2 regions of the Enterobacter cloacae complex sp. HYC033_NIDB genome follow, and region 1 is predicted to be linked to the other one. Evidence: predicted binding sites of a transcription regulator. Region 1 holds the regulator's gene; the other holds the start of a gene.
The links. Region 1 encodes Fur, which represses iron uptake genes when iron is present. Its sites were predicted from a motif close to ATAATAATGAGAACNACTATCAA; they were not measured.
Positions count from the first base shown of each region.

Region 1 (16,217 bases):
AACCTTTTCGATCAATTCCGCCGGGAACTGCATGGACTGCATGATATGTTCGATCATGCTGCACTTACGGCCCGTATTGGTGTTGGTGATCACCCAGTATGGTGTACCGGGAACGTGTTTGGGTTTGGTTTGGTTGCCATTTTGCAGCAGGGTCTGCTCGTCGCCTGCGAAGTAAACGCGCGTGCGACCGTGCAGCGACTCTGTCGCTTCTGCAAATGCGTTGTTATCCAGTGAGTAAAGTGTAGACAGCACCAGCATAAAGCGGTTAACCGCCTTTTTCTGCTCGGCATATTCATCGGACAGCAGCAGCTCGCGCATCGCTCGCACTTTGTCTTTTGCCGGCATGACGGCAGGTTTTACTTGTGCAACAACGCTCGGCTGAGACACGACATCTTTAGTGACAGGAGTGGGCTGTGAGGCGGCGGAAATTTTGAGCATGCGCCGTAAAATGTCGGACGCGCTCTCCCCAATATGCCGCGTCTGGCTGGCAATATACTGATAGAGTTCGTCATCAACTTCGATTGTTTTCATCTTAATCCAGTGCGATATCTTATCTGAATACAAGTCGTTGAGATTATAAGGTCAAATCCCAACAGCGGATAGCGTCAAACCAGGTTGGCGGCAAAAGTCAGATTAAACTGGATCCTTGCCCCCGGGCGGCAGAATGGTCAACATGATACCCTAACCTGACAAACCTAAAAAAAGAACTTTGCCATGAAATTGAATACCCGAGCGCAAACTGCACAATCGCCGAACAATAATTCTCCCATCGTACTGGTTCACGGCCTGTTTGGTAGCCTGGATAATCTGGGTGTGCTGGCGCGCGATTTAGTGACCGATCACGCGATCCTCCAGGTTGATATGCGCAATCACGGTCTTTCTGGGCGCTCGGAGGAGATGACCTACGCAGCCATGGCGCAGGATCTGCGGGACACCCTCGATGCGAATAATATCCAGAAAGCGACGCTTATCGGGCATTCAATGGGCGGCAAAGCGGTGATGGCGCTCACTGCGCTGGCCCCTGAGCGAATTTCCGGGCTGGTGGTCATCGACGTTGCGCCCGTCAATTACGACGTTCGCCGTCACGATGAGATTTTTGCCGCCATCAATGCGGTCACCGAAGCGGGTGTCGCAACCCGCCAGCAGGCGGCTGCCGTTATGCGTGAGCATCTTGATGAGGAAGGCGTAGTTCAGTTCCTGCTGAAATCGTTTGTTGACGGACAATGGCGCTTTAACGTCCCGGTATTGTGGGATCAGTATTCGCATATTGTGGGCTGGGAAACCGTCCCCGCCTGGCCGCACCCTACCCTTTTTATTCGCGGCGGCAACTCCCCTTACGTCACTGACGCGTACCGTGACACGCTGCTGGCGCAATTCCCGCAAGCTCGCGCTCACGTCATTGCCGGTGCCGGGCACTGGGTACACGCGGAAAAACCGGATGCCGTCCTGCGCGCCATTCGCCGCTATCTTACTGATACAGCGAATTGATTAAAAAGCCAGCGACCGGAAGACGACGGGCTTCCAGTCGTTGGCGTGTGGATTTGGGTGATGTATGATGGCGCGCTTATCGCCCGGGCATTAGCAGGGCGGCGTGTTTCCCCCGAAGTCTCAGAATCATGGCCAAAGAACAAACGGACCGTACGACACTAGATCTGTTCGCGAATGAGCGTCGACCGGGACGACCGAAAACGAATCCGCTTTCGCGCGATGAACAGCTGCGTATCAATAAACGCAACCAGCTTAAACGCGATAAAAATCGTGGGCTTAAGCGTGTCGAACTGAAGCTGAATGCCGATGCCGTCGATGCGCTTAACGAATTAGCTGACGCGCGCAACATCAGCCGCAGCGAACTGATCGAAGAGATGCTGATCGCCCAGCTTGAGACGTTACGCGGCAAGGCGTGAGTCAGAAAATCCCCAATATTACCTTTTTCATGTAGCACAGAGTGCAGTCCTGCGTGATAGCTGTTTCCGCAGGGTTGCCTGTTCTGCTATTATTGCCCTTATCCGTGGACAATTTGCGCCACCATACCATTAAGTTTCAAGAGGTTATTTTACTCATGGCAATCATCGGCATTTTCTTTGGCAGTGATACCGGCAATACTGAAAATATCGCAAAAAACATTCAAAAACAGCTCGGTAAAGACGTTGCTGATGTGCATGACATCGCCAAGAGCAGCAAAGAAGATCTCGAGGGCTATGACATCCTGCTGCTGGGCATCCCGACCTGGTACTACGGTGAAGCACAGTGTGACTGGGACGATTTCTTCCCGACGCTGGAAGAAGTAGACTTCAACGGCAAGCTGGTTGCCCTGTTTGGCTGTGGCGATCAGGAAGACTATGCTGAATATTTCTGTGATGCGCTGGGCACTATTCGCGACATCATTGAGCCACGCGGTGCGGCGATCGTCGGTCACTGGCCAACGGCGGGTTACCATTTCGAAGCGTCCAAAGGTCTGGCAGATGACGATCACTTCGTTGGCCTGGCCATTGATGAAGACCGTCAGCCAGAGCTGACCGCTGAGCGTGTAGAAAAATGGGTTAAGCAGGTTCGTGAAGAGCTGAACCTGGACGATATCCTTAACGCCTGATATCCCTGCGGCGCAACTCCGGTTGCGCCCGTTTTCCAGGTAAAACCGATTAAATTAATTGCTACAAACTTTTAACTTTTTCGCCCAGACCTGTACAATATCCCCCTGGTAAAAAGTGGGTGCCATCGAACAAGTTTGTTGGTGATACCACGTTTTTATAAGCATACTTTGCTTGAGACTTGCAGTTTTCATTTAGCCATGGCAGTTCTATAATGAGACGCATTATCCCAAGTGCATTTTCTGTCACTTCTTCTTTTGAAGTGAATCGTTTAGCAACAGGACAGATTCCGCATGACTGACAACAATACCGCATTAAAGAAAGCTGGCCTGAAAGTAACGCTTCCTCGGTTAAAAATCCTTGAAGTGCTTCAGGGGCCAGACAATCACCATGTCAGTGCGGAAGACCTTTATAAGCGTCTTATCGATATGGGTGAAGAGATTGGGCTGGCAACCGTCTATCGTGTGCTGAACCAGTTTGATGACGCGGGCATTGTTACTCGTCATAATTTCGAAGGCGGTAAATCCGTGTTCGAGCTGACTCAGCAGCATCACCACGATCACCTGATCTGCCTCGACTGTGGCAAGGTCATTGAATTTAGCGATGATTCCATTGAATCACGCCAGCGTGAAATCGCCGCCCGTCATGGCATCCGCCTGACCAACCACAGCCTGTACCTGTACGGTCACTGCGCTGAAGGCGATTGCCGCGAAGACGACCACGCGCACGACGCGAAATAATATCGTGTTCATACTCTGAGCCAGCCGTAAGGTTGGCTTTTTTTTGCCTGAAAAAAGTCCGGTGGCGCTGCGCTTACCGGGCCTACGGGCTGTGACACCGTTGTAGGCCCGGTAAGCGCAGCGCCACCGGGCATAAAGCAACTTATTTATTGTTATTGCGAATCTCGTCCCAGATCTTATCGCAACGCTTCGCCACTTCCTGATCGTTACCGCTTTTCCGCGCCTGGATACAGGCCTGGTAATCCATCACGCGAACATTTTCCTGCGTCGCAAACTGCTCATGCGCTTTCTCTTTTTTCAGCACATTCAGCACGCTCTGGCAGGCTTCAATCTTCTCTGGCGATCCTTGTGCTGTATTGATGCAGGCGCTATACGCCTCCTTCAGACGGAAGTCTTCTTTCTGCGCCTGATCCTGCGCACACGCCACCAGCCCCGATGCCAGCAGCGCAACGATTACCATTTTTTTCATCATATGCAGTCTCCATGCAGGCGGGATTTCGCCCGCCTGCGTGTTCATCAGAAGATTGTGAATGGCGCAATGACCATGAATTTCACGTCACGTTCATCCTGGAAGATGTTGCCGTAACCGCCCGCGTAGCTCGGGATATCGGAGTGGTTGTCATACTGGGTGAAGTGCAGTTTGAACATCGTGCCTTTCGCACGGCCCTCCTGAAGGGTGTAAATCGCATCCAGGCTGTATGAAGACTCTTTCAGACGGTAGTTCGGATCGTAGTAGGCGTCTGGCGTAGCCATATCTGCTGGCTTCGCGTCCCAGGCGTACGCGTAGGACGCACCCACCGCCCAGCCAGGCAGGTTCCAGTTCTTCAGGTCATACATTGCGCCGAAGAAGACCGCCTTTTCGCCGTCGGCGTTGAAGTCAGAGCGGTTATCCCACCAGATATCCAGACGACCATTGGAAGAGGCGTAGGTTGGCGTCATACGTTGCAGGAAGTAGCCCTGCTGCCCTTCTGCCTTGACCCATGTTCCCTCCAGACGTAAATCAACCTGACCTACCTTGTAGCCGAAGGTCAACGCCTGTAACCACGCGGTGCCGTCATAGATATCATTTACGCTGCCATCACTGACTTTGTCGCGCGTACCGTAGAACTGATAGCTGGTGCTCAGCGGGCTACCCGCGATATCAAATTTGTAGCTGGCTTTAGCAAAGTACTGATCGATATAGCCTTCAGCCTGACCAAAAGCAGCTTCCAGCACCAGATCGTTTTTGAAGTCGTACTTCGCCCCCAGCGAGTGGAGATAATCAACTTTGGTTTTTTTATCATTCTGATAGAACTTGTCCATCTCAATGTGCCACGGCGCTTTGTACTCGTTGGTCCACATATAGGAGAAGCTCAACGCCCCCGCATCGCCGTAGTCAAAATTAGCACCGGCTTCCGCACCCTGATAGGTACCTGGCATAAAGCTCCAGTGCGGTGCTAACAGCGTCTGACCGGTTGGCTGGATATAACCTCCACGCGCCCAGACCGGACCATATTTGAATTTTGCAGCCGCTTTATACAGGCTGATTCCGCTTTTATCGCCGGACCAGTCTTCGTCGTAGGCTTTATTGCTGGAGGAGAACGCAATTTCGTTCGGATGGCCGCTGTCGCCATTTTCGGCCATTTCAATTGCGGTGAACGCGGCAATATCGATCCCGAACATATCGGCGGCATATCCCGACTGGAAATCCAGGTTGGCGTTCCAGGTCGAGTGAGAAAGGTTGGTTTTGTATCTATCTTCAGTGACGTCTTTACGGTCACGCTCACGCTGCCAGTAATAAATACCGCCCGTGAGGGTGGAATCTTCAATGAAACCTGCTGCTTTTGCCTCTGGCGCAACCACCAGGCCCGACATTGCTGTCACACCGGCGATAGCCAGCGCCAGCGCACAACGTTTGCCACTGAACGTACGCATATGTTTATCCTCTTTGACGTATAAATTGCTGTTACCAAAGGCAAACAGCGAAAAAATAAAAAAGTAGCGTTGAGAAAAACCTCGTTGACTACAATGGTTAGACTATTTTTCGCGACGCGAATTATCAATCTCTTTCTGTAACGGGAATGTAAGAATATGAGCAACCGCACATATTTCATCGTTTTCTGTTACATTTCATTCATAACTCCAAAAATGCGGGCGTTTGACAGAAAACCTTTTATTTCCATAAACATGCAATCGGTTTCATCGTTTAAACATTTGAGATGTTTATTTTTTAATTGAAATCATTTATGAAAATAATAAATTTTGAATTGTTATTAATTCGCTGCGCAAAGCGGGTTCTCCCTTACTCTGACAATACCCGTTAAAGGATGTGAGATTGCTCGCTTTTTCTAAATTAACCGTCTGTTTTTACTGTTTCTCGTCTTGACGCCGCCAAAAGACCTCATTGATTATGTGGTCAGGTTATACGTATAAGTTGGCGCACATATGGCAAAAAGAATGACGCAACGCGATGTCGCTGCACTGGCGGGAGTTTCTCAGGCGGTGGTCTCAGTAGTGTTAGGCATGGGAAAACACGCCTATCCCCAGGAGACAGTTGCCAGAGTGGAAAACGCGGCGAAACAACTGGGCTATGTACCAAACCGCTTCGCCCAGGCATTGAAAACCAATAAAACACTGTCCGTGGCCTGTATTATTCCGGACATTGCCAACCCGTTTTATGCCTCGCTGATACGCGGGGTGCAATCGGTGATGGATGCCCATCGTTATGATGTCATCGTTGCCAGTACCGATGCTGTGCGGGAAAGGGAACTGCATTTTCTGAACTGGTCGGCTCAGGGGCGCGTCGATGCCGTAATTGGCACTTTTTTTCATGCCGGCGTTAATGATTTTGAACCCTATCTCATGGCCGGTTTTCCCATCGTCCGGATTGAAGCGGAGTATAAAACCGCCGGGAATTTGCCGTTACACAATATTTTTATCGACAACACCGCTGCCGCCCGCCGCGCTGTCGAATATCTGCTGGCTCAGGGGCACAAACACATCTGTATGATCGCAGGCGCTGGCGGCCCGGCTGGTGCCCGTGTGAAAGGCTATCAGCAGGCGATGGTGCAGGCTGGCCTTACGCCACAAATTCTTATGCAAGCAGATTTCTCAGAACCTACCAGCTATCAGTCCGCACTATCACTTTTCCGCAATGTTCCTCGCCCGGACGCTATCTTTGCCGCCAACGATGTAATGGCTATCGGCGTGATGCGGGCGGCAAGAGAGACGGGAATAACCATTCCCGGGCAGCTTGCCGTGGTCGGTTTTGATGATATCCCCTCGGCCGGACTGGTCACCCCTTCCCTGACCACTATCGCCCACTTTCCGGAACTAATCGGACAAAAAGCCGGTGAAATCCTGATGAATCACCTGTCCGGGGAACAGGATTCACCGGGAAGCACAACCGAAATGCCCTACCGCCTGGTAAAAAGGGAATCCGCCTGACTGGCGATTAATTACAGAGAAAAGGATGAAAAAATGGAATTACCTTCAGATTATTACCAGCGCGTTTACGCTGGGGTATTAGGGAAATTGATCGGCGTGTATCTGGGTCGCCCTTTTGAAGGCTGGACCTGGCAAAAAATCATGCGGGAACTCGGGCCAATACGGTATTACGTTAATGAAAAATTCAATCGCCCTCTGGTGATTACCGATGACGACGTAGCCGGAACATTCACATTTATTCGCGCGCTTGAGGATTACGCGTTACCGCCAGACCTGACAGCCGAACAGATGGGGCACTGTTGGCTGAATTACATCATTGATAAGCGCACTATCCTCTGGTGGGGGGGGAATGGTAATTCAACAGAACATACGGCGTGGCTGAATCTTAAAAAGGGTATCCCTGCCCCGCTGAGTGGCGCTATCGCCACCAATGGCAAAACCATCGCAGAGCAAATCGGCGCGCAAATTTTCATTGATAGCTGGGCGCTCGTGGCTCCCGGCCAACCGCAACTGGCGGCGTCTCTGGCAAAAACAGCCGCCAGCGTGAGTCACGATGGGGAATCCGTTTATGCCGCCATGCTTTGGGCGGCAATGGAGTCACAGGCTTTTATCTGCCAGGACATCGAAAAACTGATTGCCACAGGCTTATCCGTTATCCCCCCAGATTCGCAAATTGCCATACTGGTCGCCGATGTCTGCCGCTGGCGCCAAGAGGATAACGACTGGCAGACGACGCGCCAGAAAATTGAAGACCACTACGGCTACCATAAATATCCCAGCAACTGCCATGTGATCCCCAACCACGCGTTGATGATTATGGCGATGCTCTACGCGCCGGACGATTTCCAGCAGTCCCAGTGCATCGTTAATACCTCCGGATGGGATACCGACTGCAATGCGGGCAACGTTGGCTGCCTGTCTGGAATTATGCTCGGGTTACAGGGTATTGACGCCGGCCCGGACTGGCGCGGCCCGTTGGCGGACAGAATGCTAATCTCTTCCGCGGACGGCGGTTTTTCCATCAACAACGCAGTACGCATTACGGATTATCTGGTGGATTTAGGCCATCAGATTGCCGGGCTTCCGCGCCCTGAACCGAAGAAAGGGGGGGCTCAATACCATTTCTCCCTTCCGGGAAGCGTACAGGGTTTTCGCTGGCTGAAGGAAGAGAATACCGCTCCGGTTGAGGTGAAAAACGAAGCCTGGCAGGGGCAGCAGATGCTGAGCATTCATTATCATCACCTCGCGCAGGGTCTTCAGGCCAGTGTGACCACGCAAACTTTTACCCCGCCGGAAATCGTGGAAATGCGCAGTTACGATCTCATGGCCACGCCACTGATATACCCTGGACAACGCTTGCACGCTACGCTTATTGCCCCATCGGACAATATCTCGTCGCTTAACGTGCGGCTGTGCTATCGGGTCTATGACGATAACAATTGTCTGATCCCTTGCTACGGTGACACGCACCACGTTGCCCCAGGCGAAGAAATAACGCTCTCGCTGGATATCCCTGACTGTAAAGGCCAACCAATAGGTGAAATTGGCGTGACGCTGAGTACCGACGCCCGTACTGCCCGTGGTCGACTCCTTATCGACAGCATGTGCTGGGATGGCGTACCGAAACTGACCCTGCGCAAACCCGCCGGAGAGAACGACTTCTGGTGGCGCTCATGGGTCAACGGAGTGGATCTCTTTTCCCGCCATTATCCAACCAGCTTTCGGATCTCAAAAGAATACGATGAGGGTTTAATCATTCACGGCACTCGCCAGTGGAATAACTATCGGGTGCAAAGTGACATCACGCTGCATTTGGGTGACTACGGTGGTCTGGCCTTCCGGGTACAGGGGATGAGACGTTACTACGCAGCGCGCGTAATGCGCGACGGAAAGGTACAGATAATACGCGTCCGCGACGCGGTGACCCGTATTCTGGCAGAAACCGTCCTGTCTGACGTTTATGAGCGGCCCCTCGTTTTCGATATCGCTGTTATGGGAAACACCCTTACCGCCACTGTCGATGGAAAAACCCTTTCCGTGGAAGATACCGAACGTGAAGCGTTTGCCGATGGTGGGATCGGGTTATTGATATGCGCCGGTGCGCTGTCAACCGACGCTATCCATATCTGCGCCAATGAAACGGTATCACAACAAGGGATGAAAAAATGAAAACAACAAACAGGCTACGGGCCCTGGCCCTGGTCGTTGCGGCATTACTCTCAGGATGTAAAGAGGATAAACCGCAGCAGGTTACAATTGAATTTATGCACTCCTCCGTAGAGCAAGAGCGCCAGGCCGTTATACGCGGCCTGATCGACCGCTTTCAGAAAGAAAACCCTACTATTACCGTGAAGCAGGTGCCGGTGGAAGAGGACGCCTTTAATACCAAAATGATTACGCTTGCCCGTTCAGGCGCGTTGCCGGAAGTGATCGAAGTTAGCCATGACTACGCCCGGGTAATGGACAAAGAGTCGCTAATCGATCACAAGGCGGTAAAAGCCCTGATAGAGAAACAAGGGGAAGCGTCTTTCTATGACGGCGTGTTGCGTATTGTCCGCACCGAAGACGGAAATGCATACACTGGCGTACCCATTAGCGCCTGGTTACAGGGGATCTGGTATCGAAAATCCGTACTGGCTAAGGCAGGGATTAGTGAGCCCAAAAACTGGGCCCAATTGCTGGATGCGGCGCGCAAGCTGACCAAAATCGGTGACAAAAAATACGGTATCGCTCTGCCGACGGCAGAGAGTGTGATGACCGAGCAAACTTTTTCCCAGTTTGCGCTTTCAAATCATGCCAACGTATTTAATGCTGACGGCAAGGTCACCGTCAACTCACCGGAAATGCTCGCGTCGCTGAATTATTACCGCGATCTTTCCCGATACACGATGCCCGGCTCTAATAATGTTATGGAGATCAAAGACGCCTTTATGAACGAGACTGCACCGATGGCGGTCTATTCGACCTACATTCTGCCAGCTATCGCTCAGGAAGGTTCGCTGGCCGACATCGGCTTTGTCGTTCCGACTGAAAAAACCTCTGCGGTGTATGGCGTAATCACTTCATTAACCATCACTACTGGGCAGAAGGAAGAAGAGACTGAAGCCGCTGAAAAATTCGTGTCATTTATGGAGCAAGCGCAAAATACCGCAGAATGGGTATTAATGTCGCCAGGGGCGATGCTGCCAGTGACAAAAGCCGTTGCTGCACACACCGTTTACAAAGATAACCCGGCTATTAAAGCCTTTGGCGATCTGACGACTCAACTGATTGCTCAGTATCCGCATATGCAGGTCTTTGGTTCCGTCGGTGAGAAGAATTTCACAGGGATGGGGGATGTCACCGGCTCCGCTATTCTCAGTGAAATGGTCAATCAGGTGACAGTAGGAAAACAGGAGACTGCCCCCGCGCTGGAACGCAGCCAGCAGCGAGTAGCTGAACTTTTGCAACGCCATTAACCCTCAAAAAAAACGCCGCATTACGCGGCGTTTGTTTCTCATTGACCATGCCAGCGTGATTATTCGCCGATCTTAGTCCAGGTATCACGCAGACCGACGGTACGGTTAAATACCGGTTTTTCTGCCGTGCTGTAACGGCTGTCCAGGCAGAAGTAACCCTCACGTTCAAACTGGAACGCTTTACCGGCTTCAGCGGCTTTCAGAGACGGCTCGGCATACCCCTGCTTGATAATCAGCGACTCAGGGTTGATAACCGCCAGGAAGTCCTCCGCAGCGCCTGGGTTAGGTACGCTGAACAGACGATCGTAGAGACGGATCTCAACCGGCAGCGCATGCTGCGCACTCACCCAGTGGATTACACCTTTTACTTTACGGCCATCCGCCGGATCTTTGCTCAGCGTCTCTGCGTCGTACGTACAGAAGATGGTCGTGATGTTACCTTCCGCATCTTTCTCTACGCGCTCGGCTTTGATCACATAGGCGTTACGCAGACGCACTTCTTTGCCCAGCACCAGACGCTTGTACTGCTTGTTCGCTTCTTCACGGAAGTCGGCGCGATCGATCCAGATTTCACCGCTGAACGGCACGTCGCGGGTGCCCATTTCCGGTTTGTTAGGATGGTTAGGCATCGAGACCAGTTCGCTTCCACCCTGCGGATAGTTTTCGATGACCAGTTTCACTGGATCGATCACTGCCATCGCGCGCGGCGCGTTTTCGTTCAGGTCTTCACGAATGCAGGATTCCAGAGACGCCATTTCGATAGTGTTGTCCTGCTTGGTAACGCCAATACGTTTGCAGAACTCACGAATGGACGCCGAGGTGTAGCCACGACGACGCAGGCCAGAGATGGTCGGCATACGCGGGTCGTCCCAGCCTTCAACGTGCTTGTCGGTGACCAGCAGGTTCAGCTTACGCTTGGACATCACGGTGTATTCCAGGTTCAGACGAGAGAACTCGTACTGACGCGGATGCACAGGAATGGTGATGTTATCCAGCACCCAGTCGTACAGACGACGGTTGTCCTGGAATTCCAGCGTGCACAGAGAGTGCGTAATGCCTTCCAGCGCATCGCTGATGCAGTGGGTGAAGTCGTACATCGGGTAGATGCACCACTTGTTACCGGTCTGGTGGTGTTCAGCGAACTTAATGCGGTACAGCACCGGATCGCGCATCACGATGAACGGAGACGCCATATCGATTTTGGCACGCAGACACGCTTTACCTTCTTCGAAGCCACCGGCACGCATTTTTTCAAACAGCGCCAGGTTCTCTTCCACGCTACGATCGCGGAACGGGCTGTTTTTACCAGGCTGAGTCAGCGTACCGCGGTATTCACGGATTTCGTCAGCAGACAATTCGTCGACGTATGCCAGACCTTTGTTAATCAGTTCAACCGCATAGGCATACAGCTGATCGAAGTAGTCTGAGGAGTAGCAGATATCGCCAGACCAGTTGAAGCCCAGCCATTGCACGTCGTTTTTAATCGACTCAACGTATTCGATGTCTTCTTTTACTGGGTTGGTGTCATCGAAACGCAGGTTGCACTGCCCCTGGTAATCTTGCGCAATACCAAAGTTCAGGCAGATCGATTTGGCGTGACCAATGTGCAGGTAGCCATTTGGCTCCGGCGGGAAACGCGTGTGGACTGTGGTGTGCTTACCACTGGCCAGATCTTCATCGATGATCTGACGAATAAAGTTACTCGGGCGGGCTTCTGCCTCACTCATCGTGGATTCCTCAAAGCGTAAACAACGAATAACGGCATATGATCTTATAAGCCGGACGTAGTGACAACCCTTAAAACGTCCCGGAAGAAAATAATGGGGGCAATTGCTGCAAAAAAAAGCGGCGGAGGATATCCCCCGCCGCTAAAGGCATAACTCTACTCAGGAGCGATTACTTGCCTTTAATCTCATACAGTGGCGTCTGGCCTGCAACCACCTGACCCTGCGCCTGGATCACCAGACCGCTGAAGTCGTCGATGTTGCTGCACACGACCGGGCTTATCATGGAGCGCGCGTTGGCATTCAGGAAGTCCAGATCCATTTCCAGAATCGGCTGACCTGCCGCCACTTCAGCACCCTCTTCCACCAGACGAGTAAAGCCCTGACCGTTCAGCGCAACGGTATCGATACCCATATGGACAACGATCTCCGCGCCTTTTTCCGTTTCCAGGCAGAACGCGTGGTTGGTGTTGAAGATTTTCACAATAGTACCGGCAGCCGGAGAGACCACGGTTTTGTCCGTTGGTTTCACCGCCACGCCGTCACCGACCGCTTTGCTGGCGAAGGCTTCGTCAGGCACCTGCTCAAGCGCAACAACGTCACCTGTCACCGGAGAAACCAGCGCAGCGATGGTCACCGCGTTTGGCACAGCCTGCGGTTTTGCAACCGGCGCGTCAGCCACTGCCGCGTTATCCGTTGAGGCGGCAGCGACCGGCCCACGGGCAACCACTTTTTTCATTTCATCGCCGATAGATTCGGCTTTCGCACCCACGATAACCTGGATGGTTTGTTTGTTCAGTTTCACCACACCAGACGCACCCAGGCGTTTGCACATTGCATCGCTCACGCGCGCGGAGTCACCTACGGTCAGACGCAGACGGGTAATACAGGCATCGATCGCTTTCAGGTTGTCGGTGCCACCCACAGCGGCAATGTAGCTGGTTGCCAGCTGGGTTAAACCCTCTTCGGTATTGCTGTTGGCTTCACTGGTCACAACATCATCTTTCGTATCTTCGCGGCCCGGCGTCTTCAGGTTAAACATACGAATAACCGCGCTGAACAGAACGAAGTAGATAACGAAGAAGATCAGGCCCATCACCATCAGCATCCAGACGTTGCTGCTTGCCGCCGGCAGGTTGTACATCAACACATAGTCGATGGCGCCTGCGGAGAAGGAGAAGCCAGCATGGATACCCAGAAGGGTGGCGACGAACAGGCTGATACCGGTCAGGATCGCGTGCATCAGATACAGCAGCGGAGCCAGGAACATGAACAGGAATTCCAGTGGCTCGGTCACGCCGGTCAGGAAGGCGGTGATCGCAACGGACAGCAGCATCCCGCCAACCATTGGGCGACGCGCTTTCGGCGCAGCCAGGTACATTGCCAGCGCCGCGCCAGGCAGACCAAACATCATGATTGGGAAGAAGCCAGACATGAACATGCCCGCGGTGCCGTCGCCTGCGTAGAAGCGGTTGATATCACCGTGGAATACCGCGCCGGCCGCGTTGGTGAACTCACCAATCTGGAACCAGGCGATGGTGTTCAGTACCTGATGCAGACCGGTTGGGATCAGCAGACGGTTAATGAAACCGAAGATGCCCGCGCCCATTGCGCCCGCAGACACGATCCACTCGCCACCCGCATGGATAGCATGCTGCACCGGTGGCCAAACGTAGCCAAAGATGGCGGCGAGGATCAGACAGAAAAAGCCCGTCGCAATCGGCACAAAACGTTTACCGCCGAAGAAGCTCAGGAAGTCAGGAAGTTTGATACCTGCCCAACGGTTGTACACGGCGCCACCCACCAGGCCGGTAATGATACCTGCCAGCACACCCATATTGATTTCAGGGTTGATGGTTACCATCGCTTTCGTGAGGATGAAGTAACCGACAGCCCCTGCCAGTGCCGCGGCACCAGCGCTGTCTTTTGACCAGCTTGACGCCACACCGATGGCGAAAATCAGCGCCAGGTTGTCAAAAATTGCGCCGCCTGCCTGGGCGATAAACGGCACGTTAAGAAGATCGGGTTGCCCGAATCGCAGCAGCAACGCTGCAACCGGTAGCACGGCGATAGGGAGCTGCAAAGCCCTACCGAGGCGCTGGAAAAAACCTAAAATATTCATCCTATTCCCCCTACGAGACCCTTTGTTAAGACTCGCGCATAAACTATGTTTTTATTGTGTCACGAACGATAGATACAGTTGATGATTCACTGGCAGTGTGAGTGTGTGAAAAATTAATTCGTATCGCAAATTAAACACCTATTTTTTGTGATTATTGTCACCAAATATCGTATTAAACCCTCCCTTTCACTGGCTAACGACGAAAACTTATTTTATCATTCAAAAAATCAAGACGGATTGATCCGGCCTGAAAGGTTCCAGGTTACGCTTAGTTCAGGTTGCACTAATCATCCGCCCACTTTTACTTAAACTTTAGAGGTGAATAATGAGACTGATTCCCCTGGCAACAGCTGAACAAGTCGGAAAATGGGCTGCTCGTCATATCGTTAACCGCATCAACGCGTTCAAACCAACAGCCGATCGTCCTTTCGTTCTCGGTCTTCCAACCGGTGGCACGCCCCTAACCGCGTATAAAGCTCTGGTTGAAATGCACAAAGCGGGCCAGGTTAGCTTTAAACACGTTGTGACCTTCAACATGGACGAATATGTCGGCCTGCCGAAGGAACATCCGGAAAGTTACCACAGCTTTATGCACCGTAATTTCTTCGATCACGTTGATATTCCGGCTGAAAACATTAACCTGCTGAATGGAAACGCGCCTGATATTGACGCAGAATGCCGTCAGTATGAAGAAAAAATCCGTTCCTACGGTAAAATCCACCTGTTTATGGGCGGCGTAGGCAACGATGGTCATATCGCGTTCAACGAACCGGCATCTTCACTGGCTTCCCGTACCCGTATTAAAACGCTGACCCATGATACGCGCGTGGCTAACTCCCGCTTCTTTGACGGCGACGTCAATCAGGTGCCTAAATACGCGCTGACCGTGGGCGTGGGCACGCTGCTGGATGCCGAAGAAGTGATGATTCTGGTGCTGGGCGCGGTGAAAGCGCAAGCGCTTCAGGCTGCCGTTGAAGGCAACGTGAACCATATGTGGACGATCAGCTGCTTACAGCTGCATCCAAAAGCGGTTGTCGTGTGTGACGAACCGTCCACCATGGAGCTGAAAGTGAAAACGCTGAAATACTTCAACGAGCTGGAAGCTGAGAACATCAAAGGTCTGTAATTGAATAACCGCCTCTTTATATCCGGGGCGGTCGCTTTTTTTAACCGGGGGTCGATATGTACGCTTTAACCCACGGTCGGATTTATACCGGCCATGAAATTCTGGATGACCATGCGATTGTAATCGCCAATGGCCTGATTGAACGTGTTTGCCCGCTGGCGGAACTGCCGCCGGAGATCGAACAGCGTTCCCTCAATGGAGCAGTAATCTCCCCCGGTTTCATCGACGTACAGCTTAACGGCTGCGGCGGTGTCCAGTTTAACGATACCGCAGAGGCGGTATCGGTTGAAACGCTGGAAATCATGCAAAAAGCCAACGAGAAATCGGGCTGCACCAGCTATCTGCCAACGCTTATCACCAGCAGCGATGACCTGATGAAACAGGGTATCCGCGTCATGCGCGAATACCTGACAAAACATCCGAATCAGGCGCTGGGCCTGCACCTGGAAGGACCCTGGCTGAACATGGTCAAGAAAGGCACCCATAACCCAAACTACGTGCGCAAACCGGATGCCGAGCTGGTGGATTACATGTGCGCCAATGCCGATGTGATCACCAAAGTAACGCTGGCCCCGGAAATGACCGGCACGGAGGTCATCAGCAAACTGGCCGCCGCCGGGATTGTGGTGTCTGCGGGCCATTCGAACGCGACGCTGAAAGAGGCGAAGGCCGGTTTCCGCGCAGGCATTACGTTTGCCACACACCTTTATAACGCGATGCCCTATATTACTGGCCGCGAACCGGGACTGGTTGGCGCCATTCTGGATGAACCAGACGTCTACTGCGGCATTATCGCCGACGGCTTGCATGTCGATTACACCAACATCCGCAACGCCAAGCGTCTGAAAAGCGACAAGCTCTGCCTGGTAACGGATGCTACCGCTCCGGCAGGAGCGAATATTGAGCAGTTCATTTTTGCTGGTAAAACAATATACTACCGGAATGGACTGTGTGTTGATGAGAACGGCACGCTGAGCGGTTCTTCTCTGACGATGATCGAAGGGGTACGTAACCTCGTTGAACATTGCGGCAT
Region 1 is NZ_CP115123.1:2,173,026-2,189,242, reverse strand. It holds gene seqA (replication initiation negative regulator SeqA) at 1-531, opposite strand, end outside; gene ybfF (esterase) at 715-1,488, shown strand; gene ybfE (LexA regulated protein) at 1,617-1,904, shown strand; gene fldA (flavodoxin FldA) at 2,060-2,590, shown strand; gene fur (ferric iron uptake transcriptional regulator) at 2,882-3,328, shown strand; gene chiQ (ChiQ/YbfN family lipoprotein) at 3,471-3,797, opposite strand; gene chiP (chitoporin ChiP) at 3,845-5,242, opposite strand; gene O1721_RS10455 (LacI family DNA-binding transcriptional regulator) at 5,753-6,754, shown strand; gene O1721_RS10450 (ADP-ribosylglycohydrolase family protein) at 6,788-8,923, shown strand; gene O1721_RS10445 (ABC transporter substrate-binding protein) at 8,920-10,212, shown strand; gene glnS (glutamine--tRNA ligase) at 10,272-11,939, opposite strand; gene nagE (PTS N-acetyl glucosamine transporter subunit IIABC) at 12,109-14,058, opposite strand; gene nagB (glucosamine-6-phosphate deaminase) at 14,384-15,184, shown strand; gene nagA (N-acetylglucosamine-6-phosphate deacetylase) at 15,241-16,217, shown strand, end outside.

Region 2 (16,217 bases), 1.5 Mb from region 1:
GTGGATTTTCCCGCGCCATTCTCCCCCATCAGGGCGTGAACCTGGCCGGCATAGCAGTCGAAGCTGATATCGGTCAGCGCGTTTACACCGGGGAACGTTTTACCGATGCCGCGGAAAGAGAGATACGGATCAGACTGTTGCATAACGACTCCGTGATTCCTGTAGTGTGTACGTCTGGCCCCTCACGGTGAGTGAGGGGCGCAATCACAGCGTATTACTTACCGCCCAGTCCTTTTTTCGCCAGCTCCTCTTTGAAGTTATCGCGGGTGATCAGCACCACATCGGTCACTTCGGTGAATTTCGGCGGCTCAACCCCTTTAGTCACCCAGTTGTAGAGCATTTCGCTGGATTTATAACCGTGGACATCCGGGCTTGGCAGCAGAGAGCCATAGAAGCCGGTCGCCTGCGCTTTAGACAGTTCGCTCACGGCGTCAACGCCGTTGATGCCGATCCCGATCACGTCCGGTGCTTTAAAGCCCTGGCCTTCCGTTGCACGCACGCCGCCCAGTACGGTGTTGTCGTTCATCCCCACCACCAGCCAGTGCTTCACTTCCGGATGCTGGACGAGCATGGAGTTCGCCGCATCAAAGGCGCCCGGAATATCGTTGGATTTGGTCGGAACTTTGTAGATCTGTTTTTCCGGGAAGCCAGCCGCTTTCAGGGCGTCCATGGACCCGGTAGTACGACGACGGGCGGTGTCCAGCTCGTCAGCGGTAATGGCCATCACGGCGGTCTCTTTGACATCCCAGCCGCGTTTTTGCATCTCTTTGTAGAGCTCCTGGCCCTGACGCTCACCGATTTTAGTGGCCGCCATCATTACCAGCGGAACGGTATCCATCGGTTTGCCTTTGGCATTTACGAACTGATCGTCCACCGCAATCACTTTCATGTCGTAACCGCGCGCTTTCGCGGCAATCGCTGACCCCAGTTTTGGATCCGGCGTACAGATAACGAAACCTTTCGCGCCGCTGGCCGCCAGGCTATCAATGGCGTTCAGCGTTTTCTCACCGTCAGGTACGGCGATTTTAATTACCTCAAATCCCAAATCTTTTCCGGCTTTATCAGCAAATTTCCATTCGGTCTGGAACCACGGCTCTTCCGGCTGTTTAACCAGAAAACCGAGCTTTAAATTTTCAGCGATAGCGGATTGTGACATAACGGCAGCCAGGCCGATGGCCGCCAGCGCTTTAGTAAATTTGTGCATGGTAAACTCCAGCTTTAGCATTCTTATCTGTAGGGAATAATGGCGAACAACTTATTTAATCGGACTTAAAACAAGGCATTAGCGCTTACCTCGTCATAAGCGTTATTGCTGGAGATAGTTTTAGCGGGAAATTAATCATCCATAAGAGAGCGACATCACACCGCAGAATTACAGTAATTGCGTACATAAATTCAGCGAAAAATGACATAAAAAAGGACGTAATTGTCCTACAAATGGAAAGGAGTTAAGCAGGATTATCCATAAGGTCAGCTAAGAAATCCCTGTAACCCGGACGCCTTAGCGCCCGGCAGAAAAAATTACCAGCGGTAATAGATGTGTTCAGCATGATCGCGCACGGGGGCGTCGTCACCCAACAGACGAGCAGAGAGCGCCAGCGCAAAGTCAAAAGCGTGCCCCAGCCCCTTGCCGCTGATGAGGTTATTATCCACCACGACCGGCGCATCCACATATACTCCCTCATCAACGCTCTGCCAGAGATCGCCGGAACAGACGTAGCGGCGCCCCTTCAGTAGCCCGTTACCGCCCAGCACCCGCGCGGCCGCAGAGCAGATTGGGCAGATGAGTTTGCCCTGCTCGTCATGCGCGGAAACAAAGCGGATCACCTGCTTGCTAGCCGCAAGATTGACGCTCCCCTGCGGCCCACCGGGCAACACGACTGCGTCATACAGCGTATTAATGCGCTCCGTTAACGTACTGTCAGCCACCATGGGGATATTGTGGTAACTCACTACCGCACGGGACTCCGCACAGGCCAGCGTCTCCACCTCAATCTGTAAACGCCGCAGAATATCAATCGTGATAATCGCTTCTGCTTCTTCAAAACCGGGTGCCAGCAGCACCGCAACGTTAGCCATCATAAACCTCAACGAATGAAACGTTGTAAAACAGTGTTTCATTTTCACTCTTTATCAGATCACAATCTTGCGACGCGATCACAGAACCGTATATTGAGTGAAAATTGATTTAGCTCAAATTTGATACGACAGGATATATTTGCAGATATTATTTCTGATTTAACACTTTTACAGAATTTCCCGCCAAAGAACGTTTCCCGAAACGATAAAAATGAGCGATATTAATTTCACACCCATTAAAATCAACAAGTTATATTAAATACAATCTCTTAACCCTCTTTCTATTCTGGCCTATATTTAAATTTGTAATGTATGGTAAACACAGCCTTATTAAGAGTTTTCTTAAGTCAAAGAGAAGCGTATGCTTATTTAAATCGAACACAGGAAGTGAATTTTCGAGTTTTTTACCTTGCAGAAATCTATTTCTGCCATTCAATCGTCAATACCTGCCGGGTCAGGTTAAGTAGCGGACATCAAGTCCCACAGTCAATAAGGATATGAGAATGACTACCCAAACGATGATGCAAAAACTGAATGCCCAGATGAACCTGGAGTTTTATGCTTCAAATCTGCATCTGCATTTGAGCGCGTGGTGTTCCAGAAAAAGCCTCAACGGCACTGCCACCTTCTTTCGTACTCAGGCGCAAAGTAACGTCACGCACATGATGCGCGTCTTTAATTTTTTGAAAGCTGTCGGGGCAAACCCTACCGTCAAAGAGCTTGAAACGATTGAAGATAATTACACTTCTCTGGAAGAACTGTTTCAGAAAACGCTCGAAGAGTATGAGCAACGCTGTGCGAAGCTGAGCAAACTGGCTGATGAAGCCAAAGCGCAACGGGACATCATTACCCTCAAGTTTTTACGTGATATGGACAGAGAGCAGCAGCAGGATGGCATGCTGCTGAAGACGCTCGCAGATGAAATCCGCAACGCGAAACGCGCGGGGATTTGTCTGGAGCAGACGGACCGCCATCTTCTCGACATTGCTACCGTGCAACACCACTAAGTCCTTCACCCGCTCCCATCAGGGCTGAGAGTTCCCCACAAAATAATGCCTGCACAGACGGCCCCCTCTCCCTTGAGGGAGAGGGCTGGGGTGAGGGGGAACATACGGCTCTGGTGGTCATTCCGTTCACTTTATGTTCCTTGCTACTCTGTCACGGCATAACCGGTGAACGTGCCAGGGTGGCTCAGTCGCCACCACCCTGGCGACCCGGGCTTCCGGCGGAAAATCGCCGCTTCGCGGTACCTTCAGCTTATTCCTTCCGGCTTATCGGGGACGGGCGGAGGTAACATCCCTGTAAAGCCCGCCCTCTCGGCGCATCCCTGCGCCTCGCCCCGGCCTACAGGAAACGCCTCAGCGATTTACAGCCGGACCGAGGCATCGCTGAAAGCCTTCAGTTATTCTGAAGGCAACGTTATCGCTTTTGCTTTCAAATTACTGGGGATCCATCAGCCCGTCAGGGAGTGGGTACCAACTCCCTGCTTTTGCTGACATTTAACAAATCAGATCTTGCTCCCAATGAATAACCATACATCGTGTAATGATTTGTTTAATTACATTCATTAACGAGGGAGCATCATGATCACCATTGAGTTTATTGTCATTATCCTCTGCCTGCTGATAGGCACCCGCTTCGGCGGGATGGGCCTGGGGCTGATAAGCGGCATCGGCCTGTTTGTTTTGAGTTTTGTCTTTGGTCTGCAACCCGGTAAACCGCCGGTTGACGTGATGCTCACGATCCTCGCCGTCATCGGCTGTGCGGCCACGCTACAGACCGCCGGTGGCCTGAATGTAATGATGCAGTTTGCAGAGCGCCTGCTGCGTAAACATCCCCAGCACATCACCCTTCTCGCACCGTTTACCACCTGGATGTTGACCTTCCTGTGCGGGACCGGGCACGTCGTCTACACCATGTTTCCCATTATCGCGGATATCGCCCTGAAAAAAGGCATACGCCCGGAACGGCCGATGGCGGTGGCCTCGGTGGCATCTCAGATGGCGATCACCGCCTCCCCCGTTTCCGTGGCCGTCGTTTCGCTGGTCTCGATTCTGGGTGCGCAGCACGGTATCGGCCACGCGTGGGGGATCCTTGAAATTCTTGCGGTCTCCGTACCGGCCTCACTGTCTGGCGTCGCCATTGCGGCACTGTGGAGCTTGCGTCGCGGGAAAAACCTCGCAGACGATCCTGAATTTCAGGAAAAGCTGAAAGATCCGAAACAGCGGGAGTTTATCTATGGAGGAACGGAGACGTTGATGGATCAACGTTTCCCGAAACAGGCCTACTGGTCCACGTGGATCTTCTTCGCCGGAATTGCCGTAGTGGTCCTGCTGGGTGCGCTGCCCGAGCTGCGTCCGGCGTTTGAGATCAAAGGGAAAATGACGGCCCTGTCGATGAACCTTGTCATTCAAATGATGATGCTGATCGCCGGGGCCATCATGCTGATGACCTGCAAGGTGAATGCGTCGGCCATTTCAAACGGGGCGGTATTTAAGGCGGGGATGGTCGCGATTTTCTCGGTGTTTGGCGTGGCGTGGATGAGCGATACCTTTTTTCAGGCGCATCTCGACGAGCTGAAAATGGCGCTGGAGGGGGTGGTGAAAAGTCATCCCTGGACGTATGCCATCGTGCTGTTCCTGGTATCAAAACTGGTCAACAGCCAGGCTGCGGCCTTGACCGCGGTCGCCCCGATGGGGTTGATGCTGGGCATCGATCCGAAAATGCTGGTGGCCTTCTTCCCGGCATCCTACGGCTACTTTGTGCTGCCCACCTATCCGAGCGATCTGGCCTGTATCGGGTTCGATCGCTCCGGCACCACCCGCATCGGTAAATTCATCATCAACCACAGCTTTATTCTGCCGGGGCTGATTGGCGTCAGCTGTGCCTGCGTGGTGAGCTATCTGCTGGTGCAGACGTTCTTCTGATCCTTCTGCGGGCGACAGGCTCTGTCGCCCTTCGACGTAAAAGCAGAAAAGAGTTTCTAATTTTAAAACATCGGTTTATTTTAGTGTGACTCACCCTGCGGTGTGAAGCGGAGTTCAATCAGCGCAATCGCTTTCTGGATCGCGCGGAGCGTAACCGGGTCCGCCGCAGCAGGATGGTTGGTGAAATCGATGTTTTTCAGCTGGGTCGACATCTTTTCGCGTACCTCAACCGGCGCGATAACGTCAATCACATCAAGGATTTGTTTGATAACCAGCTGGCAGGCGACGACGTCAGATACCAGTTCCTGATCGGCGCTCAGGTTTTGTGACATGGGGTTCTCCTTATTCAAAGGCCGCCATAGTAGCAAAACAGACGCCCTTCCATCTCCCTCTCGTCGTCCGCAGATATAAAAAAACCTGCCGAAGCAGGTTTTTTTATCAGAACATCGCACCCGGTGGGACGTCTTTAAACGTTGTGCAGTAGTTTGCCCACATGCTTTTCAGGATTTTGCGCAGTTTCATTATGTTGCTCCAGTAACGTGTTATGCAGGTGTTATTGTCAATACGCTTATAATATGACCACCATCACAAAAATCAACCATTTTGTGACCTGCATCACGGTTATTAAACCCTCAGTGCTGCTGGTTTGTTAAAAAAAGCCATGATAAATCCGCACGTTACAGGCTTAGAAATTCCAGTAAATGTTTATAAAATTTTTTGAGCGGGCAGGAAGAGAATGAGTGAAAACGTATCCGGCAAAGAGAGCCGTGGATTATCGCCTGCGGCGCTGCTGGTGGCCGGTGCTTTCTTTATGGAGTTTCTGGACGGGACGGTGATCGCCACCGCGTTGCCGGATATGGCAAAAAGCTTCGGCGACCAGGCGGTGGATCTGAATATCGGCATCAGCGCCTATCTGATCACCCTGGCCGTGCTGATCCCCGCCAGCGGCTGGATCGCCGACCGCTTCGGCGCGCGAAAAGTGTTTGCCCTCGCGCTGGCGATCTTCACGCTGGCCTCGGTATTTTGCGGCCTGTCCACCACGCTCGATCAGTTCGTTGCGATGCGCGTCCTCCAGGGCATGGGTGGCGCGCTGATGGTGCCCGTAGGTCGCCTGGCCGTGCTACGCACCACGCCAAAACATCAGCTCATCACGGCAATCGCCACCCTGACTTGGCCTGCGCTGGTCGCGCCGATCATCGGCCCGCCGCTGGGTGGGTTCATTACCAGTTATGCCGACTGGCGCTGGATCTTCTTTATTAACGTGCCGCTGGGGATAATCGCCATTTTGCTGGCACTGCGCATCATTCCAGACCTGCATGAAGATACGCGCCGACCGTTTGATTTACCGGGTTTTGTTGTCACCACCCTTGCCATGGTGAGCCTGGTTTATGCGATGGAGTTGATGGGCGCAGAGCCTCTGCAAACAGGTTTAACCGCCACGCTGTTTATCGTCGGTGTCGTCGCCTTAAGCCTGGCGCTGCGTCACTTTAAGCGGGCAACCTGGCCGATGATCAGGCTCGATGCGATGCAGGTGCCGACGTTTCGCGTCACCCTGTACGGCGGATCGCTGTTTCGCGCCTCCATCAGCGCGGTTCCGTTCCTGTTACCGCTGATGTTCCAGGTCGGCTTTGGCATGGACGCGTTCCATTCTGGCCTGCTGGTGCTGGCGGTTTTCGTTGGCAATCTCACCATTAAACCGGCGACGACGCCGCTGATCCGCAGCCTGGGGTTTAAGCGGCTGTTGCTGATTAACGGTGCGTTGAATGTCCTGGCGTTGCTGGCCTGCGCGTTTCTTACGCCGCAGACGCCCGCGTGGCTCATCATGCTGATCCTTTATCTGGGCGGCGTTTTCCGTTCGATTCAGTTTACAGCCATCAGTACGCTGGCTTTTGCGGATGTGCCATCGGCGCAGATGAGCTATGCCAATACTCTGTTTTCAACCGCAACGCAGCTTGCCGTGGGGCTTGGGATCACGCTCGGGGCGATTGGTATTCGTATCGGGGAAAAAGTCAGTGAGGCGATGGGGATTGCCGGTATGCCGGGAATGAGCTTCCGGCTGGCATTTGTGGCAATCGCGCTGATCTGCCTGGTGGGAATGGTTGACACGCTGCGTCTGACTAAAGATGTGGGCAGCGCGGTCTCATCGAAAAAGTAACGCTATCTGCCGGGCAGGCAACGCACCGCCCGGCAAAGTTAATCAGCCAACAATACCGCGCACGAAGGCTTCAATCTCTTTGTCCTGGCAGTTCTCGAAGAAGCACTGCTGGAAGCGCTGGCCTGATACGGCGGTTTTAACCAGCTCAGGATCGATTGCTCGCAGGGTATCCAGATAGTTTTCTTTCACCACCGCCGCTTTCACCTGGTTCAGGATCCCGGCGTTACGCACCTGCGGCTCTTTACGCTCTGGTGGATAGCCTTCGCCATTGCGTCCGGTAAAGGCTTTCTCAAAGATAAAGCGTACGTTCAGTTCTGCCCCCCAGCCGAAGCCCTTCGCAAACGGCAGAGAAAGCGCGTTACCGTTGTTGATTTGCGCAAACAGGAAAGCATCCGCAGGATCGATGCAGTAACCGCAAATCACACCCGGATGGATGTTCAGGGACATCAGCGCGCCCTGCCCGGTACCGCAGCCGGTAACAACAAAATCAACGGCTTTAGCGTTAAGCAGAATGCTCGCCATGATGCCCAGGTGAATATAGGTGAGATGATGATCGTTCTCATCACTCATACCGACGTTATAGACCGGAAAACCTTTCTCATCAGCAACGGCTTTCAGCTCATTAAGGATGATGGGATTCTTAGCGGCCTGGCTGTTTTCCATCATCAGTGCAATTTTCATCTTGTCTCTCCTGAATGCATGGCGGGCGATCCCGCTGTGGATACCTTTTCAACTTAACCTTACTATCAAACAAACGCACTTTCAAATTAAGTGAAAACTTGTTTTAAAAAACAAAGATGCGCTCACAATTTCGCGCGGTGGCCCGGCTCGTTGCACAGTGAGAGGGCAGATCCTCCGGCTATTCCAGCCATTGCGTACCATCGCGTTGGTTACAATGGCGTATTTCCCGTCACGCAGAGTGAACCATGAAACGTGTAATCATAGCCGGAACGATCCTGTTGCTCGCCGGGTGCAGTATCAACCGGCAGGCAGAAGTCAGCAGTACGGATGCCCCAAACGGAATTGTGCGCCTCGACTATGGCCAGGCCATGCTGCAAAACGCCTGGTCTGATGACTATGTTAATAACGGTACGGCAACCAAAGCCTGTCAACATATGGGCTACGCCACCGCCTCAGCCTACGGGCAGCCAATTAAAACCTGCACCCTGATCAGCGGTTCACTCTGTCTGAACGAAAGTGTGACCATTCAGTATAAATGTCAGGGATATGCCGTTACCTCTTCCAGCCAGAATCCGTGGTATTAACCGCTACTGCCAGTCATGCTGGCAGTTTATTTAATAAGAACTAAAATAATTCTCATTAATAAATATAAAAGGCGGCAATGCGTTTTATTCCCATTCGTATTTTTAATAAAGAAATACTTATTTTACTTTTTGCAAATAATTAAATAACAAATTATAGTGTCGCTCATCGTGAACCAGAATTAATAAACCGGAGCTGCACCATGTTAAAAACTGAAATGATCGACAAGCTCAATGCGCAAATGAATCTTGAGCTTTTTTCTTCCCTGCTCTATCAGCAGATGAGCGCCTGGTGCAGCTATCACAGCTTTGAAGGGGCGGCCGCCTTCCTGCGTCGCCATGCCCAGGAAGAGATGACGCACATGCAGCGTCTGTTTGATTACCTGACGGACACCGGCAGCCTGCCGCGCATTGATAACGTGGCATCGCCTTTTGCCGAATACGGCTCTCTTGATGAACTGTTCCGCGCCACCTATGAGCATGAACAGCTGATCACCCAGAAAATTAATGAACTGGCTCATGCCGCCATGACCAGCCAGGATTATCCAACCTTTAATTTCCTTCAGTGGTATGTGGCTGAACAGCACGAAGAAGAGAAGCTGTTTAAATCCGTGCTGGATAAATTATCTCTGGCAGGTAAATCCGGGGAAGGTCTGTACTTCATTGATAAAGAGCTGTCGACGCTCGATACCCAGAATTAACAGAAAAGCGGTGCTGAGTTTTCAGCACCGCATTATTTAATGGCGGCAGATTTTACTTTCGTGAGTGGAAAATCCGTCTGCTGCTGGAATGAATTTTCCGCGCGCCGCCAGAAACGCCACCAGCTCCGCGGCCGTCATCTCCGAAGCTGAACAGGTATGGAAACGCGCCGCTTCGCCAAAGCGGGCATGTATCGCCTCAACCAGACTCTCCTCCGTATAGCGCTCACCTGACTCAATCATCATATTCAGCACGTCGTGTCCGTGAATTGACATGGTTACCTCTCGCAAATAAAAAGCAGACTAAACGTTCCCTCTACGGCACGCTTTGCGCTGGCGCAGGTTACCCTTTTCTTTTTGTAAATTAATTATTACACCCTATGTAACGGTGATTTGACGAGATGGTGCTTTTCCCTTACTCTGCGCCGCAGAATGAGTCGCGGTATGGAAGCGTTGTAGAGGAAAGCGTGAAGAACAGAACTCTGGGAAGTATTTTTATCGTCGCCGGAACGACAATTGGCGCAGGAATGTTGGCCATGCCGTTGGCTGCCGCCGGCGTCGGGTTTGGGGTTACCGTAGTGCTGCTGGGCGGTCTGTGGGCCCTGATGTGTTACACCGCGCTATTATTGCTGGAGGTTTATCAGCATGTCCCTGCCGATACTGGCTTAGGCTCCCTGGCTGCACGCTATCTTGGACGCTACGGGCAGTGGATCACCGGTTTCAGCATGATATTCCTGATGTACGCCCTGACTGCCGCTTACATCAGCGGCGCCGGGGAGCTGATTGCGTCAAGTATCAATGACGGCTTCGGTGCGTCACTTTCACCGGAAACAGGCGCCATTGTCTTTACGCTGATCGGTGGCGGCGTGGTTTGTGCGGGCACATCGCTGGTCGATCTGTTTAACCGTTTTTTGTTCAGCGCCAAAATTCTCTTCCTGATTGTGATGCTGGTGCTGCTGGCACCGCATGTTCACAAGATTAACCTGCTCTCCCTCCCGCTGGAGAAAGGTCTGGCGCTTTCGGCCATCCCGGTTATTTTCACCTCCTTCGGTTTTCACGGCAGCGTGCCGAGCATCGTGAGCTATATGAACGGTGATATTCGCAAGCTGCGCCGCGTCTTTGTTATCGGCAGCGCCATTCCGTTGATTGCTTACCTGTTCTGGCAGCTGGTGACGCTGGGCAGTATTGATTCCAATACCTTTATCGGCCTGATGGCAGAGCATTCTGGTCTGAATGGATTCCTGGTTGCCCTGCGTAACGTGGTGGCCTCTTCACACGTGGAGCTGGCGGTACATCTGTTTGCAGACCTGGCGCTGGCAACCTCCTTCCTCGGCGTAGCGCTTGGCCTGTTTGACTATATGGCGGATCTGTTCCAGCGTCGCAATACCGTTGCCGGACGCTTACAGACGGGGGCGATGACCTTCCTGCCGCCGCTGGCCTTCGCGCTCTTTTACCCGCGCGGGTTTGTGATGGCGCTGGGGTATGCTGGCGTGGCGTTATCGGTACTGGCCCTGCTGCTGCCTTCCCTGCTGGCGTGGAAGAGCCGCCAGCAACATCCGCAGCAGGGGTATCGCGTAGCGGGCGGTACGCCAATGCTTTGCGCGGTGTTTGGTTGTGGGGTGGTGATTATTCTGGTGCAGATTTTGATTGCAGCGGGGATGCTGCCGGAAGTGGGATAACTTATTTATACAGGTCCTGAGGTACTGTTCCGTTCACCTTAAGATCAACAGAATATAATTTTTTCACAGCATGTGAACGGGATAAGGGGGCCGCCGCGGCCCCCTTATCAATCCCCGCGGCCCCGCGGAAAATCGGTGCTTCGCACTGCGCTCACCTCCCGACCATCTGCCTGCGGTCGGCTCAACTCGACATCCTGTCTCGATTCGCCTCTGGCCGCCATCCATGGCGTCCAGCCCTTGTCATCTGGTCTCCGGTTCGCCGATTTTAGCGGGGACTCAACACCCGTGCCCCATTCAGGCCACAGTAATTAATGATTTAATGCAGGCAGCAGCTTTTAAACTTCTTCCCACTCCCGCACGGGCACGGATCGTTACGCCCCACCTTCGACCCGTTCACGATCGGCTTTTTCGCTTCCGGCTGCTGCGGGTTAGCCACCCAGTAGTTATACAAACGCAGCGCCGCAGGCTGAATGCTTTCGATGCTGGCCATGTACTCCTCTTCGGTCAGCGCATCCAGCTTCTCGCTGTTCTCTTCCGTCCCGTGCAGGGCAATCACCGCCAGGTCCGCTTCCAGCGCTTCCGGCAGGGATGACCAGTCCGTCAGCGCCACGCCGCGCATGTAGCCATAGCACCACTCTTCCACCACGGTATAGCTCTGACCGTCAACGTCGTTATAGCCAAACAGCGGTTCAAACTGATCCGGGTATTCGCTCAAACGCTCGGCAATATCGTTCATGTGCTTAAAGCAGAGATCGATAAAACGGTTCATCTCACGATCGTTTTTCCAGCGCGGAATATATTTCTCACCACCCCAGACCGCCACCAGCCAGGTGTCGGGCTCCACCACAACGGGACCGGAAAGTACTGCGGTAAGCATGCCGTCCAGTTCGGACACGTCAATCACGGATGCATCGTCGTGACCGTAAGAGATTAATGTCTCTTCCAGCCACGCCATCTCGCTTTCATTTAATGGGCCTTCAGCCATTGCTGATACTCCTGATAAAAAAAACGATCCTGACATATATCGCCGCGCGTGCCTATCTGAAGTTTAGGTCTTTATTGCTGCAAAAACGTGCAAATCGTGACCGTTGCACAACTTATGGGCTTTGTTGTTAAGGAGATGTGATCTCCGCTGTAAATTCATCTCCTCCCGCAAAGGCGCATAAAACGGCGCTCTATACTCAACGTGTTGTGACCCGGTCAAGGGATTAACCATTCTGGCAACCTTTTTGCTTAATGTTCTGCGCGCTTCGCGGTGCGTGGGATCCTCGCCGTATTAAGCATGAGATTGCTTCTAAAGTGCATTTTGTTCTCGCTCTTGTTTTTGGATTTACGATGCCATCAGGCGTTCGGGTTTATACCTGGTGCAAAAACCTCTTTGCTAAGGAACATAATAATGTCGCTGAAATTTACCAAAACTCCCCTCTCCCTGGTGCTGGCCGGTTGTCTGGTGACGGCCTTTTCCGCGCAGGCCGATATCGTCATCGGCGTGGCCGGGCCGTTCACAGGCCCGAACGCAACCTACGGCGATCAATACTGGCATGGCGCTACGCAGGCGGCGGAAGACATTAACGCCGCCGGCGGGATCAACGGTGAGAAAATCAAACTGGTTCAGGGCGACGACGCCTGCGAGCCCAAACAGGCCGTCGCCGTTGCCAACCGCTTAGTCGATCAGGATAAGGTGAAAGCGGTCGTCGGCCACTTCTGCTCCTCGTCGACCATGCCCGCCTCCGAGGTCTACAGCGATGCCGGGATCCTCTCCATCACCCCCGGCTCAACGAACCCGCTTATTACCGAACGTGGCATGAGCGATATATTTCGCATGTGCGGACGTGACGACCAGCAGGGCCAGGTCGCCAGCGATTTCATTCTTGATAAGCTGAAAGCCAAACGGGTGGTCATCATCCACGATAAAGACACCTACGGCCAGGGGCTGGCGGACGCCACTAAGGCGGCGCTGGCTAAACGCGGCGTGAAGGAGGTGATGTACGAAGGGTTATCCCGCGGGGAGAAAGACTTTAACGCGCTGGTGACCAAAATCGGCGCACAAAAACCGGACGTGGTGTTCTTCGGGGGCTGTCACCCGGAAGCGGGCCCGCTGGTTCGCCAGATGCGTGAACAGGGCGTGCAGGCGAAGTTCTTCTCGGGAGACTGTATCGTCAATGAAGAGATGGTCACCGCCGCCGGTGGGGCGCAATACACCAACGGTATTTACATGACCTTCGGTAAAGATCCGCGCCTGATCCCGGACGGAAAAGCCGTCATCGAGAAATTCCGCACCGGTAAATTTGAACCTGAAGGATACACCCTCTACGCCTACGCGTCTGTGCAGGCTATCGCGGCGGCATTCAAGGCCACAAAAGGGACGGATTCCGCAAAAGCCAGCGAGTGGCTGAAGGCCAACCCTGTCGACACGGTGATGGGTAAAAAAGCCTGGGACAGCAAAGGTGACCTCAAAGTCTCTGACTACGTGGTCTATCAGTGGGATGACAAAGGCAAATATAAAGAAGTGCCATAACGGGACGGAATCTGCTCAGCGCCGGCAGGTCTGACTGTCGGCGTAACCCTTTATTCAGGTGCGCGACCATGAGTACATTCTTCCTGCAACAATTAATTAATGGCTTAACGCTGGGTTCGGTCTACGGTCTTATCGCCATCGGCTACACCATGGTGTACGGCATCATCGGTATGATCAATTTCGCCCACGGCGAAGTGTATATGATCTCCGCCTATCTCTCGGCCATTGGCCTGGCCCTGCTGGCGTTTTTTGGACTCCACTCCTTTCCGCTGCTGATCCTGGGGACGCTGGTTTTCACCATCGTGGTCACCGGCGTTTATGGCTGGACGATTGAGCGCATCGCCTATAAGCCGCTACGCAACTCGACGCGTCTGGCACCGCTGATTTCGGCCATCGGGATGTCGTTGATACTGCAAAACTACGTCCAGCTCAGCCAGGGCCCGCGCCAGCAGGGCGTGCCCACCATGCTTGATGGCGTGCTGCGTTTTCACCTCGGCGAAGGGTTTGTCCAGATAACCTATACCAAAGTCTTTATTCTCATCGCCTCGTTCGCGGGCATGCTGGTGCTGACCTGGATTATCAACCGTACCCGCTTAGGACGCATGTGCCGTGCGGTACAGCAGGATCGTAAGATGGCCTCCATCCTGGGTATCAACACCGACAGAATTATTTCGCTGGTGTTTGTTATCGGCGCAGCCATGGCCGGGCTGGCGGGCGTGCTAATCACCATGAATTACGGCACCTTTGATTTTTACGTCGGGTTTGTTATCGGCATCAAGGCCTTTACGGCGGCGGTGCTGGGCGGCATCGGCTCTCTGCCCGGTGCGATGCTTGGCGGGCTGATTCTGGGCGTCGCAGAAGCGCAATTCTCCGGGATGGTGAACTCGGATTATAAAGACGTGTTCTCGTTTGGATTGCTGGTCTTAATTCTGATCTTTCGTCCTCAGGGGCTGCTGGGCCGCCCCGTCGTGGCTAAAGTGTAAGGAACAACGCGATGACCTCTGACGGTTTTTCCCTGAAGCGCTGCATTCTGGACTCGATTTTTTCCGGAATGATCGCCCTGATTATTTTCGGCCCGATTGCGGGCGTGATACTGGATGGTTACAGCTTTATCTTTGACGGCCAGCGGCTGGCGTGGATTGTAGGCACGGTGATGGTGGGACGCTTTTTACTGAGCGCCTTTTCAGCTACGGCGGCCGGAAGACGTTTACAGGCACGGTTTGAATCCGACAATGCGGGGGTGTATGTCCGGCCGCCGGCGTATAAAAGCCGCATGCGCTGGATCATTCCGCTAATTGTCACGCTGGCGATCTGCTTCCCGTTTGTGGCCACTAAATACGTTCTGACGGTTGCCATTCTCGGACTGATCTACGTCCTGCTCGGTCTTGGGCTGAACATTGTTGTTGGCCTGGCAGGGCTGCTGGATCTGGGTTATGTCGCCTTCTATGCCATCGGCGCTTACGGGCTAGCGCTCGGGTATCAGTATCTGGGGCTTGGGTTCTGGAGCATGCTGCCGCTGGCGGCGCTAATGGCCGCGGGCGCGGGCGCCCTGCTCGGCTTTCCGGTGCTGCGCATGCACGGGGATTATCTCGCCATCGTCACGCTCGGGTTTGGCGAGATCATCCGCCTGGTGCTGAACAACTGGCTCACCTTCACCGGCGGGCCTAACGGCGTTTCAGCCCCTGCCCCGACCTTTTTTGGCCTGGAGTTTGGCCGACGCGCCAAAGAAGGCGGCGTCCCCTTCCACGAGTTCTTCGGCCTGACCTATAACCCCAACTTGAAGTTTATCTTCATCTATGCGGTGCTGTTCCTGGTAGTCATGCTGGTGCTGTACATTAAACACCGGCTGACCCGAATGCCCATTGGACGGGCGTGGGAAGCGCTCCGTGAGGATGAGATTGCCTGCCGTTCAATGGGGCTAAATCACGTTCTGGTCAAACTCTCGGCCTTCACCCTGGGCGCATCGACGGCAGGTATCGCCGGAGTGTTTTTTGCCACCTACCAGGGGTTTGTTAACCCGACCTCTTTCACCTTTTTTGAATCGGCCCTGATCCTCGCCATTGTGGTCCTGGGCGGGATGGGCTCTACCGTCGGCGTCGTACTGGCCGCCTTTGTGCTGACCGTCACGCCGGAACTGCTGCGCAGCTTTGCGGAATATCGCGTGCTGCTGTTTGGCATGCTGATGGTGGTGATGATGATCTGGCGTCCTCGCGGTCTGATCCGCATCAACCGCAGCGGATTTGCCGTGCGTAAAGGAGTGGCGCCATGAACGCAACGATTTTACGTGTAGAACATCTGATGATGCACTTCGGCGGGATCAAGGCCTTAAACGACGTCAATCTTGAGGTGCAGCGCGGCTCCATTACCGCACTCATTGGGCCTAACGGCGCGGGAAAAACGACCGTCTTTAACTGCCTGACCGGTTTCTACCGGGCCTCCGGCGGCAACATTCTGTTCAATGCACGAAATAAAACCACCAATGTCATTCAGGTGCTCGGCCAGAAATTCCAGCCGGGCGACTGGCTCAACCCGGCGCAGCTTGGTCAACGCCTGTTCTATAAGATGTTTGGCGGCACGCATCTGGTGAACCGCGCGGGTCTTGCGCGCACGTTTCAGAACATCCGCCTGTTCCGCGAGATGTCCGTTGTGGAAAACCTGCTGGTGGCACAGCACATGCGCGTCAACCGCAATCTGCTGGCGGGGGTGCTGAACACCCCTGCGTATCGTCGCTCAGAGAACGATGCGCTGGACCGGGCGTTTTACTGGCTGGAGGTGGTGGATCTGGTGGATTGCGCGAACCGTCTGGCCGGGGAAATGTCCTATGGCCAGCAACGACGCCTCGAAATCGCCCGCGCCATGTGTACCGGCCCGGAGATGATTTGTCTCGATGAACCTGCTG
Region 2 is NZ_CP115123.1:3,697,396-3,713,612, forward strand. It holds gene araG (L-arabinose ABC transporter ATP-binding protein AraG) at 1-143, opposite strand, end outside; gene araF (arabinose ABC transporter substrate-binding protein AraF) at 215-1,204, opposite strand; gene O1721_RS17805 (DJ-1 family glyoxalase III) at 1,522-2,079, opposite strand; gene O1721_RS17810 (non-heme ferritin-like protein) at 2,583-3,086, shown strand; gene O1721_RS17815 (anaerobic C4-dicarboxylate transporter) at 3,663-5,006, shown strand; gene O1721_RS17820 (DUF2766 family protein) at 5,087-5,338, opposite strand; gene azuC (stress response protein AzuC) at 5,445-5,528, opposite strand; gene O1721_RS17830 (MFS transporter) at 5,743-7,161, shown strand; gene O1721_RS17835 (RpiB/LacA/LacB family sugar-phosphate isomerase) at 7,204-7,842, opposite strand; gene yecR (YecR family lipoprotein) at 8,088-8,426, shown strand; gene ftnA (non-heme ferritin) at 8,627-9,124, shown strand; gene O1721_RS17850 (YecH family metal-binding protein) at 9,161-9,397, opposite strand; gene tyrP (tyrosine transporter TyrP) at 9,589-10,800, shown strand; gene O1721_RS17860 (YecA/YgfB family protein) at 11,117-11,785, opposite strand; gene O1721_RS17865 (branched-chain amino acid ABC transporter substrate-binding protein) at 12,197-13,318, shown strand; gene O1721_RS17870 (ABC transporter permease subunit) at 13,387-14,301, shown strand; gene livM (high-affinity branched-chain amino acid ABC transporter permease LivM) at 14,313-15,587, shown strand; gene O1721_RS17880 (ABC transporter ATP-binding protein) at 15,584-16,217, shown strand, end outside.
Region 2: a site for Fur is predicted at 8,466-8,488, ahead of ftnA (non-heme ferritin). Genes of this name have one in related genera too.